4 regions of the Paenibacillus sp. ov031 genome follow, and region 3 is predicted to be linked to each of the others. Evidence: predicted binding sites of a transcription regulator. Region 3 holds the regulator's gene; each other region holds the start of a gene.
The links. Region 3 encodes Rex, which represses fermentation and respiration genes when NADH is low (regulators of the CRP and FNR family bind a similar motif). Its sites were predicted from a motif close to TTGTGAAATATTTCACAA; they were not measured.
Positions count from the first base shown of each region.

Region 1: the regulator Rex is predicted to act here: its motif matches at 1,587-1,604, upstream of adhE (bifunctional acetaldehyde-CoA/alcohol dehydrogenase).
Region 2: the regulator Rex is predicted to act here: its motif matches at 1,409-1,426, upstream of pflB (formate C-acetyltransferase).
Region 4: the regulator Rex is predicted to act here: its motif matches at 989-1,006, upstream of BUA17_RS12015 (cytochrome ubiquinol oxidase subunit I).

Region 1 covers NZ_FRDO01000007.1:179,483-182,891, reverse strand. The annotation lists gene BUA17_RS24590 (hypothetical protein) at 1-455, shown strand, start outside; gene BUA17_RS24585 (Crp/Fnr family transcriptional regulator) at 538-1,254, opposite strand; gene adhE (bifunctional acetaldehyde-CoA/alcohol dehydrogenase) at 1,685-3,409, shown strand, end outside.
Region 2 covers NZ_FRDO01000007.1:175,825-179,233, reverse strand. The annotation lists gene adhE (bifunctional acetaldehyde-CoA/alcohol dehydrogenase) at 1-639, shown strand, start outside; gene pflB (formate C-acetyltransferase) at 1,508-3,409, shown strand, end outside.
Region 3 covers NZ_FRDO01000001.1:2,371,111-2,374,519, forward strand. The annotation lists gene BUA17_RS10125 (amidohydrolase) at 1-1,132, opposite strand, end outside; gene BUA17_RS10130 (redox-sensing transcriptional repressor Rex) at 1,119-1,772, opposite strand; gene dinG (ATP-dependent DNA helicase DinG) at 1,999-3,409, opposite strand, start outside.
Region 4 covers NZ_FRDO01000002.1:410,950-414,358, reverse strand. The annotation lists gene BUA17_RS12020 (hypothetical protein) at 1-700, opposite strand, end outside; gene BUA17_RS12015 (cytochrome ubiquinol oxidase subunit I) at 1,130-2,545, shown strand; gene cydB (cytochrome d ubiquinol oxidase subunit II) at 2,529-3,409, shown strand, end outside.

The sequences.
Region 1 (3,409 bases), on a different contig from region 3:
GGATCCAATCCGTGGGGGAAGTTTCTCTGGACTCCTCACTTAGCTGGGCGGTCAAACTGAATGGCAAGGATATTGACCCGGAAAATTGGGACATGGAGCTTCATGTCAAAGATGAAGTGATCATATATGTAAAAGCCGCTGACAGTGGGGGAGACGATGTTGTTTACCAAACAACATTACTCAAGGTGAGCGGTGGAAATATTATGCCAAATCTCAATCGTCAATATGCCGGGGTGTATGTTCAGGAATGTACTGTGCGTGATGTATTGAAGTCCAGTGGGATTGTAAGAATGTCGGAGAACAACAAATTCGTTGTTTCCGTTGAAAATGTAATTCCCCGGATGAACCAACGCTGGATGATCATGGTGAATGATAAGGAACTGATGGAAAACGGTTTGGACATGAAATTGAATCCACGTGATGCAGTAAAGCTCGAGTTGACTACTGTATCTTAAGCATAACAAAAGCCCAATCTTCGTTATAGAAGATGGGCTTTTTTCATTTGCGTATCAAATGTTTTACAAGATGGGAAAAGCGTCAGATTCGGCAAATCTCGTTAGGACATAATTCACAGTGACAGATGCCCTGGAGCATGTGCAGATCCTTGATGACAATCATGCCGTTATCGTATTCAATGGCGTCTTTTTTACGCAAATCGCTTAACATGCGGTTGACACTTTCACGGGTCGCTCCAATCATATTGGACAGATCCGTGTGTGTTATTTTTTTATGAATCATGACATGCTCTCCATGGGGCTCGCCGTAGGAATTGGACAATCGAATCAGCGTAGAGCAGAGTGCGCCCGGTTTGCCATATAACATCAGATCACGGAATTTGGTTTGGGTTAACCGATGATGGATACCCATCCATTTCATAAAGTCGATCGCAAAGTCACAATGTTGGCAGATCAGCATTTCCAGGTCTTTATGCTCCAGTACACCGATCTCACTATCCTCCAGCACTTCCGCCGAAAAGCTGTGTTTCGATCCGAAGAACGGATCAGCCTGCCCAATCATATCACCGGCTTGATACATGTACATAATCAATTCCTTGCCTTCATCCGTGGATTTGGTGATCTGAGCACGGCCTCGTTTCATATAATAAAGTTTGTCAGAGACATCTCCCTCCCAATACAGATGGGTTCCTTCCGGATAGGTTCTGTCCTTCATCGTTACGAGCAGATGGTTGAAATTCGCTTCCGAGAAACAGTTGGTATTTCCTCGTTTTTCCAGTACACTCAGTTGTTCTCTCATAAGTCTATCTCCCCTTTGTGTCCATCGGACGGCCTTCTGCAGCTTGGACTGGCCCCCGTGGTTCGCCGCAAACCGTTGCCGTCCTGATCAGGGTCATCTCTCGGCCGGGAAGGACGGTACAAATTGCGGTGGTTCAATTTTTAAGTTCAGTATATACCTTATCTTGCCGTTTGAGGGGCGTGGAAAGGGGGCAAAAATGGCGAAATTTCAAACATTGTGATTAAATTCACTTTCGAAAGGAGAGGATGAATCTGACAGCCCTATAGTTTAAATAGGAAGTGTAAATGGCTAAGTGAGAGACACTAAAAAACTTAAATTAAATTTGTTATACTTTGTGAAAAAAATCACATAATTAACTCTTTCCCCATGGTACGATGTGAATGTAAAGAAGAGAGACAAACCAATACGAACCTTTAGGAGGATGAGGGAGATGGCTGTAAAGAACGAAGTCGCCCCAGTAAAAGAACCGACAGCAGGTCAGTATATTCAAACGTTAATTGACAAAGCGAATAAAGCACATGCAGCATTCATGTCCATGGATCAGAAACAGATTGACCGAATCGTGCAAGCGATGGCGCTGGCAGGTCTGGACAAACATATGATGCTCGCCAAAATGGCCGTGGAAGAAACAGGCCGGGGTGTGTATGAGGATAAAATCACCAAAAATATATTTGCAACAGAATATGTGTATCATAGCATAAAATATGACAAAACAGTAGGGGTTATCGAAGATAACGAGTACGAAAGCTTCCAGAAAATTGCGGAGCCTGTCGGCATCATCATGGGGATTACCCCGGTAACGAATCCGACATCCACCACGATGTTCAAAGCACTGATTTCCATCAAAACGCGTAACCCAATCATCTTCGGTTTCCACCCATCTGCACAGAACTGTAGCCGGGAAGCCGCCAAAATCCTGCTTGATGCTGCAGTGAAGCATGGTGCTCCAGCGGATTGTATCCAGTGGATTGATGATCCTTCCATGGATCGCACAAACGCACTGATGAATCATAACGATGTGGCGCTCATTCTGGCAACAGGCGGATCAGGTATGGTACGGGCTGCATACAGCTGTGGTAAACCAGCACTGGGCGTAGGGCCAGGGAACGTACCTTGCTTTATTGAGAAAAGCGCAGATATCAATCAAGCAGTAACGGATCTGATTTTGTCCAAATCGTTCGATAACGGTATGATTTGTGCTTCCGAGCAAGCAGTCATCATCGAAGAACCGATCTTCGATCAGGTGAAAAAGAAAATGATCGCGAACGGCTGTTACTTCGTCAACAAGGATGAGGCAGCGAAACTGACCGCAGGTGCGATTAATGCTGAGAAATGTGCGGTGAACCCGGCGATTGTTGGTCAATCTGCAGTCAGCATTGCGCAAATGTGCGGTATCGAGGTCCCTGCTAACACCAAAATTCTCGTAGCCGAGATTGAAGGGGTAGGTACAAAATTCCCGTTGTCGGCTGAAAAACTAAGCCCGGTACTGGCTTGTTACAAAGTGAAAACGGCAGCTGAAGGGATTGAGCGTGCAGCAGAAGTGGTTGCTTTTGGCGGCATGGGTCACTCCTCTGTTATTCATTCGACAAACGAAGAAGTCATTAGCAAATTCGCAGATCGCCTGCAAACCGGACGGATTATCGTGAATTCGCCATCCACACACGGCGCCATCGGTGACATCTATAACACCAACATGCCGTCACTGACATTGGGCTGCGGATCGTATGGACGTAACTCGACTTCTTCCAACGTAACCGCTGTAAACTTAATCAACGTGAAAAGGGTGGCTCGCCGTACCGTGAATATGCAGTGGTTCAAAGTGCCGAACAAAGTCTACTTCGAAAAAGGTGCAACACAGTATCTTGCCAAAATGCCGGACATCACACGCGTAGCCATTATTACGGATGCCATGATGGTCAAACTCGGTTATGTGGAAAAAGTAGAGCACTATCTGCGTCAGCGTCAAATGCCAGTAGCCATTGAAGTGTTCTCTGATGTCGAACCTGATCCATCCACAACAACGGTAGACCGCGGTACGGAAATGATGCGCCGCTTCCAGCCAGACTGCATTATCGCTCTCGGCGGGGGATCACCGATGGATGCTGCCAAAGCGATGTGGCTGTTCTATGAATATCCTGACACGGATTTCAATGAT
Region 2 (3,409 bases), on a different contig from region 3:
GGTATGGACGTATTGACTCACGCCATTGAAGCATATGTATCCGTCATGGCGAATGATTACACGGATGGACTCGCGATCAAAGCGATTCAACTGGTATTCCAATACCTCGAGCAATCTGCGCTGCAAGGTGACAAATTGGCTCGTGAGAAAATGCATAACGCTTCGACGATTGCCGGTATGGCTTTTGCCAACGCATTCCTGGGCATTAACCACAGCTTGGCACACAAATGGGGCGGTCAGTACCACACCGCACATGGACGTACCAATGCGATCCTGATGCCGCACGTCATTCGCTACAATGCGAAAAAACCGACGAAGTTTGCATCGTTCCCGAAATATTCGCACTTTGTTGCAGATGAGCGTTATGCCGAAATTGCCCGTATTCTGGGATTGCCTGCACGTACAACAGAAGAAGGGGTTACAAGCCTCATCAATGCGATTCGCAAACTCAACAAAACATTGGGTATTGAAGAATCGTTCCAGGAAATTGGATTCGACGCCAAAGACTTTGAAGCACATGTGGATTATCTGGCAGACCGCGCATTCGAGGACCAATGTACAACAGCCAATCCAAAACTGCCGCTAGTGACTGAACTGGCAGATGTGTACCGAAACGCTTTCTATGGCAAGTTTGAATAACAACTAAAGCAACAGCAGGATTAAGGCAGATATAGTCAGGGTTCCCCGTGAGGGGAGCCCCGATTGCCGTCTTTCCAGTAAAAAAAGGTAAAACGTAATCTTTGCAGTTGTCTTTTTTAAAAGAGGTTACACGGAATCCGTGATGTTACTTTTTGAACCAGGTATTCACACCATAACGAAGAGGGAAGAAAAAAACTGAAGAAGCGAAGCGTTCGCTTTTAAGCACGATTTCAACCTTCTATGCTATATAGTTTGAATCATAAATGTACACGATAACGGAGAGGAGAGAAAAATTGGAGTAACGCAGCATCCACGTTGTAAGTGTTATCTTTTTAGCATTACAAGTGTTACTTCACTTAGGGTTGATAGGCTCAGGGTTCATCCAAATGGGAAGGCACGGTTACCTTTTTTAAAAGAGGTTACACGGAATTCGTGATTTTAATTTTTGAAACGGTGTTCACACAATAACGGAGAGGGCAGAAAAAACTGAAGAAGCGAAGCGCTCGCCTTTATCCCCGTATTTTACCCTTAAAAAATAGAATCAATAAAATTCGGGGGTAACAGCGATCGGAAGTTGTTCTGTCCGCGCAGTGGCTAAGTGTGAATTTGCAGGGTTCACCATGACACAGCACAGGTGGAGTGAGGATGGTCACAAACTTTGTGATAAAAATCACAGATGGTGAAAGAACAAAGACGTATACTGAAAATGTAAGAAAAACATTCATCCGCGGTTCCGGTTCCCAAGTAGAGAGAACATGTTCCGGCTTACATGTGAAATTTATCACATTAATCGCGGCTCTGGGCACAGATGAGACGAGTGAAGCATCCTGTCATGTGTCCGGAAATCCAAATTTGTGGAGGGATTACTATGTCGGTGATCGAAAAAGATGTCAAACAACAAACAGGCTGGAGAAACTTTACCAAAGGAACATGGACGAAATCCGTAGATGTGAATGATTTTCTGGCACGCAACTTATCACCTTACTATGGCGACGAAGCATTTCTTGCAGGTGCAACTCAGAATACGAAAGAGTTATGGGATATCGTATCCGATTTGACCAAAAAAGAGCGCGATAACGGCGGGGTACTTGATGTTGACGTAAACACGCCAGCAACGATTGTTTCTCACCAACCAGGTTATCTGGATAAATCCAAAGAACAGATTGTTGGTGTTCAAACAGATGCTCCATTCAAACGTTCCATTCAGCCATTCGGTGGAATTCGCATGATGATTGATGCTTGTGAAGCTTATGGTTTTGAAATGCCTCAAGGCGTCATAGATATATTTACGAACATCCGTAAAACACATAACCAGGGCGTATTTGATGCTTATACATCTGAAATGCGTGCAGCACGTAAAGCAGGGATTATTACCGGTCTGCCTGATGCTTACGGCCGTGGCCGGATCATCGGTGACTATCGCAGGGTAGCTCTGTACGGCGTGGACTTCCTGATTCGAAATAAAAAAAGTGAGCTGAATGCACTTGAAGTCGATGTGATTGATGAAGATATCATTCGCCTCCGCGAAGAACTGTCCGAACAGATTCGTGCATTGCAAGAGTTAAAACAACTGGGTGAAATGCATGGTTTCGATATTTCTTTGCCAGCCACAACCGCAAAAGAAGCGTTCCAATGGCTCTACTTCGGTTACCTGGCTGCGATTAAAGAGCAAAATGGTGCGGCGATGTCGCTCGGACGTGTTTCTTCGTTCCTTGATATTTACATTGAACGTGATTTGCAAGAAGGCTTGCTAACTGAAGAACAGGCTCAAGAACTGGTTGACCATTTTGTTATGAAACTGCGGATTGTCAAATTCCTGCGTACGCCGGATTATAATGAATTGTTCAGTGGAGACCCAACATGGGTAACTGAATCCATCGGTGGCATGTCCGTAAATGGAGAAACCCGTGTTACGAAAAGCAGCTTCCGTTTCCTGCACACTTTGAACAACCTTGGTCCTGCACCTGAGCCGAATCTTACTGTACTTTGGTCCACCAAGCTTCCGGAAGCGTTCAAACAATACTGTACGAAAGTATCCATCGAAACGAGCTCCATCCAGTATGAAAATGATGATCTGATGCGTCCGATCTATGGAGACGATTATGGTATTGCTTGCTGTGTATCTGCGATGAAGATCGGGAAACAAATGCAGTTCTTCGGCGCTCGTGCCAACCTGGCAAAAGCATTGCTGTATGCAATCAACGGCGGTCGTGATGAGAAATCGGGAGCACAAGTTGGACCTGAATATCCGGCGATCACAAGCGAAGTGCTGGAGTACAATGAAGTTATGAAACGTTTCAAACCGATGATGGAATGGCTTGCCAAACTGTATATGAACTCACTCAACGTCATTCACTACATGCATGACAAATACAGCTATGAGCGTATTGAAATGGCCCTGCATGACCGCGACATCGTACGTACGATGGCTTGTGGTATTGCTGGCCTCTCGGTTGCAGCAGACTCTCTGAGTGCCATCAAGTATGCGAAAGTCAAACCGATCCGCAACGAACAAGGCATCGCAATTGATTTTGAAATTGAAGGCGACTTCCCTTGTTACGGTAACAATGAAGACAGTGTGGATAGCATCGCAGTTGAACTGGTGGAAAGCTTCATGGGCATGATTCGCAAACACAAAGCGTATCGTAATGCGATCCCAACACAGTCTGTACTGACGATCACATCGAACGTAGTGTACGGCAAGAAAACAGGTACAACACCGGATGGCCGTAAAGCAGGCGAACCGTTTGCTCCAGGGGCGAACCCAATG
Region 3 (3,409 bases):
AGAAATGGGCCTGTTCGATGTTCAACGCGATGAAGTCAGCCTTCATGCCAACTTGCAGAGCGCCTGTATTGTTCAGGAATATGGATTTAGCACCATACGAAGTTCCAAGCAGAAGCGCTTCCCCTGCCGGCACTGCAGTAGGGTCACCGGACACACCTTTGTGAATCAACGCAGCCAATCTCATCTCTTCAAACATATCCAGGTTATTGTTACTGGCTGGTCCGTCTGTTCCCAGAGACACAGTCACGCCTGCTTTCAACAGATCAGGCACACGTGCAACACCCGAAGCCAATTTCAGGTTACTACCTGGATTGTGGGAAACTGCTACATCATTCTTTGCGAGAATCTCGATCTCTTCATCATTCAGATGTACCGCATGTGCAACCAGAGATGGACGGGAGAAAAATCCTAGCTTCTCCAGATGTGCGACCGGACGCAGTCCGTAATCAGCCACGTTTTGCTCCACTTCTCGAAGCGTTTCAGACATATGCGTATGCAAAGGCAGATTCAGGTCATGAGCAACCTGTACCAGCTTCTCTATGTAATCCGGAGGGCAAGTGTAAGGGGAGTGTGGAGAGATTACGGTTGTAATTCTTCCGTCTGCTTGTCCATTCCATTGACGGGCAAATGCTGCGGACTCTTCGAGCTTGCGCAGTTGTTCTTCTTCTGAGCAAAGTCCGATTACCCCACGTGCCAGAGCAGCCCGAACGCCGGATTGTTCCACCACTTTCGCAACCTGATCCATATGATCATACATATCTAGGAACGCTGTTGTTCCGCCTTTTAACATTTCAAGCACGGATAGCGATGTGCCCCAATACACGTCTTCAGACGTCATTTTAGCTTCCATTGGCCACATTTTCTCCTGTAACCATACTTGTAACGCCAGATCGTCTCCGTGGCCTCTTAGAAGCGACATGGCCGCGTGACCATGCGTATTGATCAGACCCGGCAAGAAGAACAGTCCTTTTCCGTCCACCTTTGTCAGGCTTTCGTCTCCTTGCGGCAATGTCTCACCAATATGCACAATCTTGTCATTCTCAACAACCATAAAACCTTGAACCACGTTCCAATTCGTACCTTCACTCACGGCAAATTTGCCGTTGTGAATTACCCATCTATTTGTCGTCATCTTCCTCGTCGTCCTTTCCATTCTCCAAGTAATAAGCCAGGCTAAGTAGATCCGTCGTAAAATCAGCATGATGAATGCGAATATGCGGCGGGGTCTTCAGGATCGTTGGCGCAAAGTTCAGAATCGCTTCAATTCCTGACTCAATCAGCTGATCTGCAACATTTTGAGCTTCCGTATCCGGAACCGTGATAATACCTATACGAATGTTATCTTTTTTGACCGAATCCGTTAATTCATTCATCGGTTGTACCGTCAAACTGTTGATTTGACTCCCAATTTTCGGACCGTAGGCATCAAATACAGCGACGATCTTCATGTTGTCTTTGAGATAGGCATTGTAATTGGACAAGGCATGTCCCAAATTACCTGCTCCGACAAGAGCTACATTGATCTGCTGGTCTATTTTTAAAATATGGCGGATTTTCTCAATGAGATATGAAACGTCATATCCAATCCCTTTACGACCAAAGTCACCAAAGTAAGCCAAGTCTTTACGAATCTGGGCCGGATTCAAATCCAACCTCAGTCCAAGTTCTTGTGAAGAGACCGTATTGACTTCGCGCTGATGCAGTTCATTCAAATAACGCAAGTAAACAGGTAATCTACGCACCACGGCTTCCGAAATTTTATCTGATTTCATTCATTGCTCCCCCTTACCAAGGCCACGATAGATAGATGAAAAGATGAGCACCCTGTCTAAAACGATGCAAAATGATTACTGAATTAAACAGGATGCTCCTTGTTATATAATGGATAATTGCTTTAATCGCTTTACTCGCATATCCATGAAACGAATACATGATATTACTCAATTTTACCGCCAATCACTGGCGTCTTGCAATAATGGAAGCTACAGAGCGTATCTGTTATTGTTGCTCTTCGGTTGGTCTCTCGAGCCATTCCGAAATGCGTGGAACCATCTGCTCTGTAAGCATGTGCTCCATTTTGGGACCAGGTAATGAATATAAAAAGTACTTGCCATAATACGCTTCAATAACGCGTGTATCGTATACAATCACAATGCCTCTGTCTTTGCCTGTACGAACCAGTCTGCCAAATCCCTGTTTGAAACGGATGACGGCTTGTGGCACGGATAGCTTCATAAACGGGTTTTTCTTTTGCTGCTGCAAAAGCTCGCTCTTCGCTTCCACTAATGGATGATTCGGTGGCTGGAACGGCAGTCTGACAATTGCAAGACAGGTCAGAGCCTCTCCTGGAATGTCCACGCCTTCCCAGAAGCTGCTTGTGCCAAGTAGCACCGTTGCTTTAGTATCTTGGAACCGACGTGTAAGCTTGGAACGGCTGCCGCTGTCCACCCCTTGCCCAAGCAAAGAGATATCGTTGCCTGACAAGGCCTCCTTAAGCGGGTCATAGACCTGTCGCAGCATGCGGTAGGAGGTGAACAACACCATCATGCGTCCACGAGTCGCAATAGCCGTTTCCGCAAGCGAGTGCACGAGCATATCCACAAAGTGGGCATCGCCTACACTGCCCTTCACGCTTGGGAAATCACGCGGAATGACGAGCAGCGCCTGTTCTCGATAATTGAACGGTGACGGCAGCATCGACGTTAACAGACGGTTATTGTCGGCAGCTTCCTGCAAACCCAGCTGTTCGATCATGAATTGAAATGACTTGTCAACGGAAAGCGTAGCCGATGTAAGCACAACGCTTTTCTTTTTATCAAAGAACATATCCTTCAATTGAGCACTGACATCGACAGGAACAGCATAGAGTTGCAGTGATTTACTGCGGAACTGGCCGCTGGCCTCCATCCAGTACACGGTATTGGCATCATCCATCCGCATGAAGAAACGCAGATTATCCTTAATCGTTGCCAAATCCTTGAGCAGACCTGAGATATCCGTAATCAGACTATCGGACTGATAATCGTCCTGATCTTCTTTCACTTCAAGCAGCAGCTTGTCGCCTTTACGAATCAAATCGCCTAGGGTGACATAAATTTGGTTTTCAGCGTCCTGCAATTCCTGCCATTTGGCTGGTTTTTGCGAATGCTTCAGTCTAAGTGAGAATTGTCCTGTCTCGCCTGGAGAAGCATCGCTGCGTTCAGGCAGCAGTCCGAACAATGCATCGCTTAGTCGATCCCACATCTCTTTAACTTCGACAGCAAGCGGGAACATCTGATCAATCATGGAGCCCCACTGTACCGAATTTTCATGACCCGACAATTGAGAACGCAGCATAGGCAGTTGGCCATTTCGGCTATCTTTAAATAGTCGGGTCAGTGTATGAACCAACGTGAAATATTTCATATGA
Region 4 (3,409 bases), on a different contig from region 3:
GCAAAAAGGAAATCGTCTCATGCGCTCCTGCTTTGGAACGAAGCTGACGATAGAAGTCGGCCCGCACACTGCATTGCAGCTGGGTGACCGTATCCTGAACACCCGAGAGCGTCTGTCGCAGCGCATGCAGGAATAGCAGTTCATAGTCCCGGAGAGGGACCTCGAGGTCATCCTTTTGCATGACACCAGCAGGAGAGGTATCCTCTCCATTCAGCCAGATGGCGCGTACGCCCTGGAATACCAGCTTCATATAGCGTGTTTCTGAAGTCGTGCCCACCAGATCGGCGATACCGACCAGTCTTGAAATGCAGCTCTCCCATAAGGGAGACTCCGCTTCTTCACCAACTGGCTCGGGAAGAAGTACAATACAGAGCCCCGGATGGAGCGAGGCTGTGGCGGTCAGCCAGTAGGGATGCGCAACCACAGCAACCGTACGGGGCTCCTGCAGCAATTGTTCTGCTTCGGGAAGCGTGATGACGGTGATATTCGCAGGCATTTCCTCGGAGCGCTCCAGGCTACTGACATAGTAGACAAGCCCTTCCGCAACCATCAGAGCAGCGATGTCTGGATAGGGAAAAGCAGACCATCCTCCCTTCCGGGGGAAAAGGACATAACGAAAGGCAGGCAGGGCCGTACTTAACTCTTCTGCATCTACCCCTTGATGAGGCTCCGGGTCTGGGATCGGAGACAGCTCTTCCATCGATGAATCACCTCACTTGATTTGCATTTTTGTCCGTTCATGGATTGAAGCAGCACCATCTGATAAACATCGGATTGGCGCTGCTTTGAATGATATCAATGAATCCAATAATTCAATATGTAATGCCTTTTTTGCCCGGCGTATTTTATGCCTGAGACTAACATATGGGCGTTCCGTCCTAAACATGAGCATCTTCCGTGAATAGACGAAGCTGGCAAGCTCTAACATTAGGCTTGTTTTTTTCTATTGTGTGACCATCGTCACTTTTTTTTGCTGTCATGGCAGGGTTTGTGATAATTGTCACATGTATAAAATAGTCTATCTGGCACAATACGTTCATCAATACGTGTTTGGCTGACAGAAACTGAAGAAGGGGCTTCAATGCCAAATACGAAAACTGCGATATGAACAGAAAGAAGGGGTAACGGTATGGATCCGATCATGTTATCGCGTATCCAATATGCGCTCACAACGATTTTCCATTTCTTTTTTGTACCGCTGTCCATTGGTCTTGTACTGCTGGTAGCAATTATGGAGACGTTGTACGTAGTAAAGGGTAAGGAAGTTTACAAAACGATGGCCAAATTTTGGGGCAAACTGTTCCTGATTAACTTTGCCGTCGGTGTGGTCACAGGTATCTTTCAGGAATTCCAGTTCGGCATGAACTGGTCCGAGTATTCCCGGTTTGTCGGGGATGTGTTCGGTGCGCCACTGGCGATTGAAGCCTTGCTGGCGTTTTTTATGGAGTCTACCTTTATTGGGCTTTGGATTTTCGGATGGGATCGCTTGTCCAAGAAAGTGCATCTGGCCTGCATTTGGCTGGTATTCATCGGTACATTCTTGTCCGCGCTGTGGATTCTGGCAGCCAACTCATTCATGCAGCATCCGGTTGGCTTCGAGATTAACAACGGCCGCGCCGAGATGAATGATTTCTTTGCACTGATTACGAATGGTCAGCTACTAGTGGAGTTCCCACATACGATCTTTGGCGCATTAATGACAGGTGCTTTTGTGGTAACTGGGATTAGTGCTTACAAGTTGATGAAGAAGCAGGATGTGGAGATCTTCCGCAAATCGTTCAACATTGCCATCATAATTGGTCTGGTTTCCTCGCTGGGGGTTGCCTTCTCGGGTCACTTCCAGGCGCAATATCTGGTGGAGACGCAGCCTATGAAAATGGCGGCCAGTGAAGGAACATGGACGACGACGGAAGATCCGGCACCATGGACGGTGGTAGCCTTTGTTGATCCGGACAAACAGGAAAATTCCGGCGAGATCAAAATCCCTGGATTGCTCAGTTATCTGTCCTATAGCAAGTTCTCTGGCAGTGTCAAAGGCATGAAGGAGCTGCAAGCGGAGTATGAGCAAACGTATGGACCAGGGGACTATATTCCACCGGTACGGACGACGTTCTGGAGCTTCCGCATCATGATTGCTGCGGGCGGATTGATGATTTTGCTAGCGATCTACGGTACATTCCTGGCGATGCGCCGCAAATTAGAGGGAGCAGGCAAATGGTTTATGCGCTTGATGGTGTTTGCCATCTCTCTGCCGTTTATCGCCAATACATCGGGATGGATTATGACTGAGGTAGGAAGGCAGCCGTGGACGGTATTCGGTTATATGACGACGGAAGCCGGGGTATCCCCGAACGTAAGCGCAGGTCAGATTTTGTTTTCCACCATCGCATTTACAGTCACTTATGCAATCCTGGGAGCGGTGATGGTCTATCTGTTCGTTCGTGAAATCAAGGCAGGGCCATATGCAGTCGAAAAGCCGGAGGAGCATGATGAATCGGCCGATCCGTTCGGCGTGGATGGGGGTTATTCTGTTGTCACTAAGTGAATTGTGGTTTTTGCTGATTGCCGTCTTGTTTGTTGGTTTTTTCTTTCTGGAAGGTTTTGATTTTGGTGTGGGCATGTCCACTGCAATGATTGGCAAAACGGATCGTGAACGTCGTACTCTAATCAACTCGATCGGTCCGTTTTGGGATGGCAATGAGGTCTGGCTGATTACGGCAGGGGGTGCAATGTTTGCAGCCTTCCCGCATTGGTACGCCACGCTGTTTAGCGGGTTTTATCTGCCACTGGTCGTGGTGCTGCTGGCTTTGATCGGCCGCGGAGTTGCCTTTGAATTCCGCAGCAAGATGAGACATGAACGCTGGCGCAAAACATGGGACATCATTATCGTAGTCTCCAGTGCGCTACTGCCATTCCTGTTCGGGGTTGTTTTCGCTACCTTGATGAAAGGACTGCCTATTGATGCGCAGATGCAGCTCCGTCCCGGCTTCCTGGACATCGTCAATCCGTATACGGTTGTAGGTGGGTTGAGCGTTACGTTGTTGTGTCTGGTGCACGGTTTGCTGTTTGCTTCATTGCGGACCGTCGGAGATCTTAGAGAACGTGCCCTGAATATGGCCAAAAAACTGATGTTGCCGCTGGCCGCGATCCTCGTGATCTACGCTGTGATGACATACTTCATGACCGATGTGTTTGCCGTACGCGGCTGGGCTCTCTGGATTATGGTTGTCCTTGGCGCTGCTTCATTGGGTTTGGCCGCTTACTTCGTGCGACAGAAACGTGAAGCCTGGGCTTTCGGCATGACTGGAGCCGTGATTGCAATCGCGTTTGCCTCCGTATTTATCGGTCTGTTCCCAAGGGTCATGGTGAGTTCAATGGGTTCGGCGTTTGACCTGACGGTCTACAATGC